Regions from separate parts of the Labrys sedimenti genome, predicted to be linked through region 1. Evidence: riboswitches for the same ligand, from Rfam matches in the RefSeq annotation. Region 1 holds a riboswitch; the other holds the start of a gene.

Evidence for each region. A riboswitch is a leader RNA that binds a small molecule or an ion and turns the genes downstream of it on or off. The one in region 1 is predicted to bind S-adenosylmethionine.
Region 2: linked by a shared signal. The riboswitch ahead of U1R88_RS05360 (O-succinylhomoserine sulfhydrylase) and the one ahead of metA (homoserine O-acetyltransferase MetA) in region 1 are both predicted to bind S-adenosylmethionine.

What each region holds. Positions count from the first base shown of each region.
Region 1 is NZ_JAXOUF010000001.1:142,665-146,723, forward strand. Features, by position in the region: gene U1R88_RS00690 (TetR/AcrR family transcriptional regulator) at 1-17, opposite strand, end outside; gene U1R88_RS00695 (PspA/IM30 family protein) at 123-812, shown strand; gene U1R88_RS00700 (YiaA/YiaB family inner membrane protein) at 853-1,134, shown strand; gene metA (homoserine O-acetyltransferase MetA) at 1,192-2,115, opposite strand; SAM riboswitch at 2,171-2,248, opposite strand; gene metH (methionine synthase) at 2,373-4,059, opposite strand, start outside.
Region 2 is NZ_JAXOUF010000001.1:1,100,479-1,104,537, reverse strand. Features, by position in the region: gene U1R88_RS05370 (MFS transporter) at 1-546, shown strand, start outside; gene U1R88_RS05365 (2'-deoxycytidine 5'-triphosphate deaminase) at 613-1,731, opposite strand; SAM riboswitch at 1,823-1,902, shown strand; gene U1R88_RS05360 (O-succinylhomoserine sulfhydrylase) at 1,939-3,147, shown strand; gene xdhC (xanthine dehydrogenase accessory protein XdhC) at 3,251-4,059, shown strand, end outside.

The DNA.
Region 1 (4,059 bases):
GCCTGGGCCTTCGTCATCCCTGATGCGTTCCTTTTGAACATTGTTCAAAATTTATCTTGAACATAGTTCATGATTCGGTTAGCGTTCAAATTGTGAACGTTGTTCATAACACGGAGAGCATGATGTTCAAGACCATCGTGACCTTGTTCCGCGGTGCTGCCGCCGAAGCGGAGGACAATCTGATCGATCGCAATGCCGTGCGGATCCTGGACCAGCAGATCCGGGATGCCCGCGCCGGCCTCGAACAGGGACGGCGAGCCTTGGCGGTGGCCATCGCCCAGGACAAGGCCCAGGCGCGCCGGCTCGGCGATCTGCGGCGGCGCATCGCTGATCTCGACGGACGCGCCATCGAGGCGCTGCGCGGCGGGCGCGACGACCTGGCGGGGGAGGCGGCGGCCGAAATCGCCAATCTGGAAAACGATGCCGCGGCCATTGCCGCCGCCCAGGCGACTTTCGCCGCGGAAGCGGCACGGCTGCGCACCAAGCTGGCGGCAGCCGAGCGCCGGTTTCTCGAAATCGAACGGGGCCGGCGTATCACCGCGGCCGCCGAGACGGTGAACAAGCTCAAATCGGGCTTCGCCGAGGCCGCACCCGGTTCGGCCCTGACCGACGCCGAGAGGACGCTGGCCCGCCTCAGGGAGCGCCAGGTCCATCAGGACGACGTGGACCTCGAGCTCGAGGCCCTTGACACCGGGGGGCGCTCGGCGGCGACAGCCGAAAAGCTCGAGGCGGAGGGGTTCGGCCCCTCGACGCGGACGACGGCCAAGGACGTGCTGGCGCGCTTGAAGGCACAAGCGGCACAGGCTGCCTGAGCCACCCTTCTTTCAACTTCTGAAAAATCGAGACAATCCCATGGAACAGTCAAACCTGATCAAGCACTCCAATGCCTGGGTGACCTTCACCTATGCCGCCTTCGCCGGTGCTGCCGGCATGGTCGGCCTCGGCATCCTGTTTCTTCCGGTCGATATCTGGATCAAGGCCTACCTGAGCATGGGCACAGTGATGCTGATCCAGACCTGCGTGACACTGAGCAAGACCCTGCGCGACCAGCAGGAGGCCGGCCGGCTGCACAACCGCATCGAGGACGCCAAGACCGAGCAATTGCTGATGCGCATAGACCGCGCCAAGGATTGACGGGGGTGGGGGTGCGCGAAACGCGGTGGGCCGGGGCGCCCGCGCAGCCGATGCTTCTCAACGTCCCTTGCCGACCTCCGCCAGATCGTAGGAGGTCGTCTGGTAGATTTCGTTGATCCAGTTGCCGAACAGGAGATGGGCATGGCTGCGCCAGAAATTGCGCGGCGGGAAGGACGGGTCGTCATAGGGGAAGTAGTTCTTCGGCAACTTGATCGGCACGCCCGACTCGACGTCGCGGAAATATTCGTCGGCCAGCGAGGTCGATTCATATTCGACATGGTTGAACAAATAGAGCCGGTTGCCCTTCTGCTCGTGGATGAGACACACGCCGGTCTCATCCGAATCCATCAGGATCTCCAGCTTCGGGTTCTTGCGCACATCTTCGCCACGCACTTCCGTCCAGCGCGAGACCGGGATGTGAAAGTCGTCCGAAAAGCCGTTCAGATAGATGGAGGCCGGCTTGCGGTTGTGGTGCTGGTAGACCCCGAAGGCCTTCTCGGTCAGATCATATTTGGGAATGCGGTGGAAGTGCCAGATCGCCGCCATCGCGCCCCAGCACACGTTCAGCGTGGAATGGACGTTGGTCGTGGTCCAGTCCAGGATCTGCTCGAGTTCCTTCCAATAGGTCACGTCCTCGAAGGGGAGCGTCTCCACCGGCGCGCCGGTGATGATGAAGCCGTCGAACTTGCGGTCGCGGACTTCCTCCCAGGTTTCGTAGAAGGCGAGCAGGTGGTCTTCCGAGGTGTTCTTGGCGCGATGGCCGCCGACGCGAACCAGCGACAGCTCGACCTGCAGCGGCGTCGCTCCGACCAGACGCGCCATCTGCAGTTCGGTGCGGATCTTGTTCGGCATCAGGTTGAGCAGGCCGATCTGCAGTGGGCGGATGTCCTGCCGGATGGCGGCCGTTTCCGTCATCACCCGCACCCCTTCGCTGACCAGGGTGGAGAAGGCAGGCAAAGTATCCGGAATCTTGATAGGCATGTTGCACTCGATCGACGTTGGGCCAGCCGGAAAGCAATGCGACAGGTCCACGGATGGAATGCATCCAGCGGCCCTTTAGCGAGTTGTTTAACGTGGCTGCAAGCCGGCCGGCCAAATCACCACGGGAGAAGAGGTAATCCTGGCGCGCGCCGAAATCAATGGCAATCCTGGGACCGCCGGCTTCCTGCCGACTCTTCCTTGGAAGCGATGCCGCTCGGGTGAGGAAGAGCCAGCTGGAAGCTGGCGGTCCCAGAGGTTTACTCCGCCGCCTCCTTGACGCCGGGCACATAGTTGAGCACCGGCGAGAGCCAGCGTTCGGCTTCCTGCACCGTCATGCCCTTGCGGTCCGCATAGTCCTCGACCTGGTCCTGCTCGATCTTCGACACCCCGAAATAATAGGCATCGGGATGGGCGAAATAGAGCCCGGACACGGAGGCGCCCGGCCACATCGCATAGCTTTCGGTCAGCTGCACGCCGATGCGGGCCTCGGCGTCGAGCAGGCGGAAGAGCGTGCCCTTCTCGGTATGGTCGGGCTGGGCGGGATAGCCGGGGGCAGGGCGGATGCCGCGATAGGGCTCGCCGATGAGTTCGTCGGGGGCGAGGTTCTCGTCGGCCGCATAGCCCCAGAATTCTTTGCGCACGCGCTCGTGCATGCGCTCGGCGAAGGCCTCGGCGAAACGGTCGGCCAGCGCCTTTACCAGGATCGAGCCATAATCGTCATTGGCGCGCTCGAAACGATGGGCGATCGCTTCCTCTTCCATGCCGGCCGTGACCACGAAGCCGCCGAGATAGTCGCCGTGCCCGCTGGCCTCAGGGGCGACGAAGTCGGAGAGGGCGACATTGGCCCGTCCGTCGCGCTTGGTGAGCTGCTGGCGCAAAGTGTGCAGGCTTGCGAGTGGCTGGCTGCGGCTCTCGTCCGTATACAGCCGGACATCGTCGCCGACGGCATTCGCTGGCCAGAAGCCGATGATGGCTTTTGGCTGGAACCATTTCTCCGCGATGATGCGTGCCAGCATAGTTTGGGCATCGTCGAAGAGCTGGCGCGCGGCCGCGCCCTGCTTCTCGTCGGATAGGATGGCGGGATAGCGCCCTTTGAGCTCCCAGGTCTGGAAGAAAGGCGTCCAGTCGATATAGCGCGCCAGCTCGGCGAGATCGTAGTTCTCGAAGACCCGTGTTCCCAGGAAGGATGGTTTCGGCGCCGTGAAGCCGGTCCAGTCCACCTTGTGGGCGTTGGCCCGGGCCTTGGCGAGCGGCAGGCGCAGCTTGTCGGCCTCGCTGCGGGCGTGGGCCGCCGCAACCTTGGTATATTCTGCCTGGACGGTTTCGATATAGCCCGGCTTGATCGTCGGGGAGAGCAGGCTGGAGACCACGCCGACGGCGCGGCTGGCATCGGTGACATAGACGGCCTGGCCACGGTCATAGCGCGGATGCACCTTCACGGCGGTGTGGACGCGGCTGGTGGTGGCGCCGCCGATGAGAAGCGGAATGTCGAAGCCCTCGCGCTCCATTTCGGAAGCGACATGCACCATTTCGTCGAGCGAAGGCGTGATCAGGCCCGACAGCCCGATGATGTCGACCTGTTCCTTGCGCGCGACTTCGAGGATCTTGCTCGAAGGCACCATCACGCCGAGATCGATGATCTCGTAATTGTTGCAGGCGAGCACGACGCCGACGATGTTCTTGCCGATATCGTGCACGTCGCCCTTCACCGTCGCCATCAGCACCTTGCCGGCGCTCTGGCGAACCTCGCCGCCATTGGCGGCCTTCTCCGCTTCCATATAAGGCAGCAGCACGGCCACGGCCTGCTTCATCACGCGGGCCGACTTGACCACCTGCGGCAGGAACATCTTGCCCGAGCCGAAGAGGTCGCCCACCACGTTCATGCCGGCCATCAGCGGACCTTCGATGACGTGCAGCGGGCGCTCCGCCGCCAGACGCGCTTCC
Region 2 (4,059 bases), 960 kb from region 1:
TTCTTCTGCATCATCATGGCCAATTCCGCGCTGACCTTTTTCGGCCCCACCATCGTGCGGGAGGTCGGCTTCACCAATTCGGCCACGGTGGGCTGGATCATGGCGGCGATCTATGCCTGCGGCGCCGCCGGCATGATCTCCAACGGCATCCATTCCGACCGTGCCAACGAGGAGCGCTACCATTGCGGCCTGGCGGCGTTGGCCGGGGCGGTCGGTCTCACCGTCCTCGGCTTCGTGGTGCCGGGCAGTGCGCCGATCGCCTTGCTGGCCCTGGGGTTGGCCGTCGTCGGCACGATGTCGGCGATCCCGGTGTTCTGGCAGATACCCAACCACTTCCTGGCCGGTTCGGCCGCCGCCGTCGGCATCGCCCTGATCAATTCGGTGGCCAATCTCGCCGGCTTCGGCGCCCCTTATCTGATGAGGTATCTCAAGGATGCCGGTGCCATATCGAACGGCCTGTGGATCGTCGCAGTGGTCGAGGCGGCCACCTTCCTGCTGATCGTGAAATTCGTCGCGCGCTTCGAACGACGCTCGAAGCCGGCCTGACCTTGTCAATGCCATCGAACGAAAAAGGGCGGCTCCAGCGGGCCGCCCTTTTTCACGTGGCGAGACCTATCGGAAATGCTTGGACAGCTTCAGCGCCTGGCCCTGATAGTTCGAATTGAGGCCTGAACCGTAGAGGATCTGCGGGCGTTCGAGCATGCGCTCATAGATCAGACGCCCGACGATCTGGCCGTCCTCGACGATGAAGGGAACTTCGCGCGAGCGCACTTCGAGCACTGCCCGGGCCGCCTCCATGCCGTCGGGAGAATAGCCGAAGCCCGGGTCGAAGAAGCCGGCGTAATGCACCCGGAACTCACCCACCAGCGGATCGAACGGCACCATTTCGGCCGCGAATTCCGGCGGTACATGCACGGCTTCCTTGGACGCCAGGATGTAGAACTCGTCCGGGTCGAGGATCATGTCGTTCTTGCCGCGATGCGGGATCGGCTCCCAGAAATCGAGAAGATCGCAGGCTGCACGCTTGTCGACGTCAACAACGGCGGTGTGGCGCTTGGCGCGATAACCGATGATGCCGTCGCCGAAGCCTGTGAGGTCGACGGAGACGGCGACGCCGCCGGCTATGTCCGGATCAGGCGAAGAGACCAGGCCCATGCGGCGCTGCAATTCGCGCAAGGAAGCGTCGTCGATGCGGGCCTCGCCGCGACGAAATCGGATCTGGCTGAGGCGCGAGCCCGTGCGCACCAGCACCGGGAAGGTGCGCGGGCCGATCTCCGCATAGAGCGGGCCGTCATAGCCGGCCTCTACCTGGTCGAAGGCGCGGGCATGGTCGGTGATCACCCGGGTGAAGACATCGAGGCGGCCGGTCGAACTCTTCGGATTGGTGGAGGCAAGAACGCCGTCCGGCATCTTCAGGCTTTCCAGCAGGGGCACGATGTAGACACAGCCCGTCTCCAGTACGGCGCCTTTGGTCAGGTCGATCTCGTGCAGGGCAAGGTCGGCGATGCGCTCGGCCACGGTGCTGCGCGGCCCCGGCAGGAAGCTGGCCCGCATGCGGTAGGCCTTGGCGCCCAGGCGCAGGTCGAGGCTGGCCGGCTGGATCTGGTCGGCGGCCAGAGGCTGCTCGATGCGGACGGCACCCGCCTCGACCAGCCCGGCAATCGCCTGGGAGGGCAGGATGCCATGGCTATGCAGGATGCCTTGAGAATGCAGGATGTTCGCGGACGGCATGGCTCTCGCTTTTTGCTGCCAGTTATGGCGTATCTCGGTCTTGCTAGACGAAACCATGCATTGACGCCATCGGGGAGTAGGTCTACTCAACAGTCTTCGTCGTGGTGGATTTGGGCCGGCCGGCTTGCAGCCACGTAAAACAACTCGCTAAAGGGCCGTGGGAAAGAGCGCTGGCGCTCGACTTGCGGCTATTCAGGATTGCCGCAGATGACCAAGCCTTTGACTTCAGCACCTTCCACCCGGGAATTGCAGCCGGCGACCCGGCTCGTGCATGCCGGCACGCTGCGCTCGCAATATGCCGAGACCTCGGAGGCGCTGTTCCTCACCCAGGGGTTCGTCTATGAGAGTGCCGAGCAGGCTGAGGCCCGCTTCAAGGGCGAGGATGCCGGCTTCATCTATAGCCGCTTCTCCAATCCCACCGTGGCGATGTTCGAGCAGCGCATGGCGGAACTGGAGGGAGCCGAGGCCGCCCGCGCTACCGCCTCCGGCATGGCGGCCGTCACCGCGACCCTGATCGGCCAGCTCAAGGCGGGCGATCACGTCGTCGCCGCCAAGGCCCTGTTCGGTTCCTGCCGCTATGTCATCGAAGAACTGCTGCCGCGCTTCGGCGTCACCTCGACCCTGGTCGACGGCACCGAGCTTGCCCAGTGGCAGGCGGCCGTGCGGCCGGAGACCAAGGTGTTCTTCCTGGAAAGCCCGACCAATCCCACGCTCGAGATCCTCGACATCGCCGCCATCGCCAAGATCGCCAAGAGCGCCGGCGCCACGCTGGTGGTGGACAATGTCTTCGCCACGCCGCTGCTGCAGAGCCCGCTCGCGCTCGGCGCCGATTGCGTGGTCTATTCGGCCACCAAGCACATCGACGGGCAGGGCCGTTGCCTGGCCGGCGTGATCCTGGCGTCCGAGAAGTTCATCAACGACCACATCCATACCTATCTGCGTCAGACCGGTCCCTCGATCTCGCCCTTCAACGCCTGGGTGATGCTCAAGGGCCTGGAAACGCTGGAACTGCGGGTCGAGCGCCAGATCGCCAATGCGGCGAAGATCGCCGATGCCCTGGCCGCTCACAAGGCGATCGAGCGCGTGATCTATCCCTTCCGCGACGACCATCCGCAGGCCGAACTCGCCCGCCGCCAGATGAAGGCGGGCGGCACGCTGGTGACCTTCGAGGTCAAGGGCGGCAAGGCGGCGGCGTTCAAGGTTGCCAATGCCCTGAAGATCACCCGGATTTCCAACAATCTCGGCGACACCAAGAGCCTGCTCACCCATCCCTCGACCACCACCCATCAGCGCTTCGAGGAAGATGCACGCCTCGGCATGGGTATCCGCCAGGGCATGCTGCGATTCTCCGCCGGCATCGAGAGCGCCGACGACCTGATCGCCGATTTCGAGCAGGCGCTCGACAAGGCCCTGTAATCGGGGCTGGGGCCTGGCGACCAGCCCTGCGAATGGGCTTTGGCCGTGTCCCACTCGGCGCTATCATGCTGGCGTCAAAACCGGCATGGATGCGGGCAGAGCGATGGGGATCTTCGCGACGCTGAAGGCCATGGTCGAGCGCGATGGGCGCGCCGTGCTCGTCACCATCATGGACGTACGTGGTTCGAGCCCGCGCGAGGCGGGGACGCGCATGGCCGTGCGGGCGGACGGCGCCTTTTCCGGCACGGTCGGGGGCGGCACCCTGGAATGGCAGGTGCTTGCCGAAGCACAGGCGCTGCTGTCGGCCGGGGAGGGGCGCCGCATGCGTTCCATGGACAAGGCGCTGGGACCCGACCTCGGCCAATGCTGCGGCGGCCGGGTCGGCCTGATGCTGGAACGCCTGGAGCGGGAGGATCTCGTCTGGTTGAACGATCTCGCGACGCCACCGGCCGGTAGAGGCCGGGTCAGTATCGGCATCCCGCATGACCGGGGCGGCTTCGTGCGTCGTCCCGCCGGCGACGAAGAGGCATTGGGGCTGCTCGCCGGTGCGGCCAGCCGCTTCCTGCCGGACGGCCGCCTGCTCGAAAGACTGGAGCCCGTGAACCCGTCTCTCTATCTGTTCGGAGCCGGCCACGTTGGCAGGGCCCTGATCCTGGCGCTGGCGCCCCTGCCGATCGAGGTGGTCTGGTGCGATTCCCGGCCCGACGCCTTTCCGAGCCATGTGCCTCAGCATGTCGTGCTCCGGCGTGATACCGAGCCTGAGCGTATCCTGGCCGAGGCACCCGATCATGCGCTGATCGTCGTGATGACGCATAGCCATGCGCTCGACCTTGCCATCGTTTCGGCCGCCCTGGCAGCGGACCGCTTCGCCTATGTCGGCGTGATCGGCTCCCAGACCAAGCGGGCTCGCTT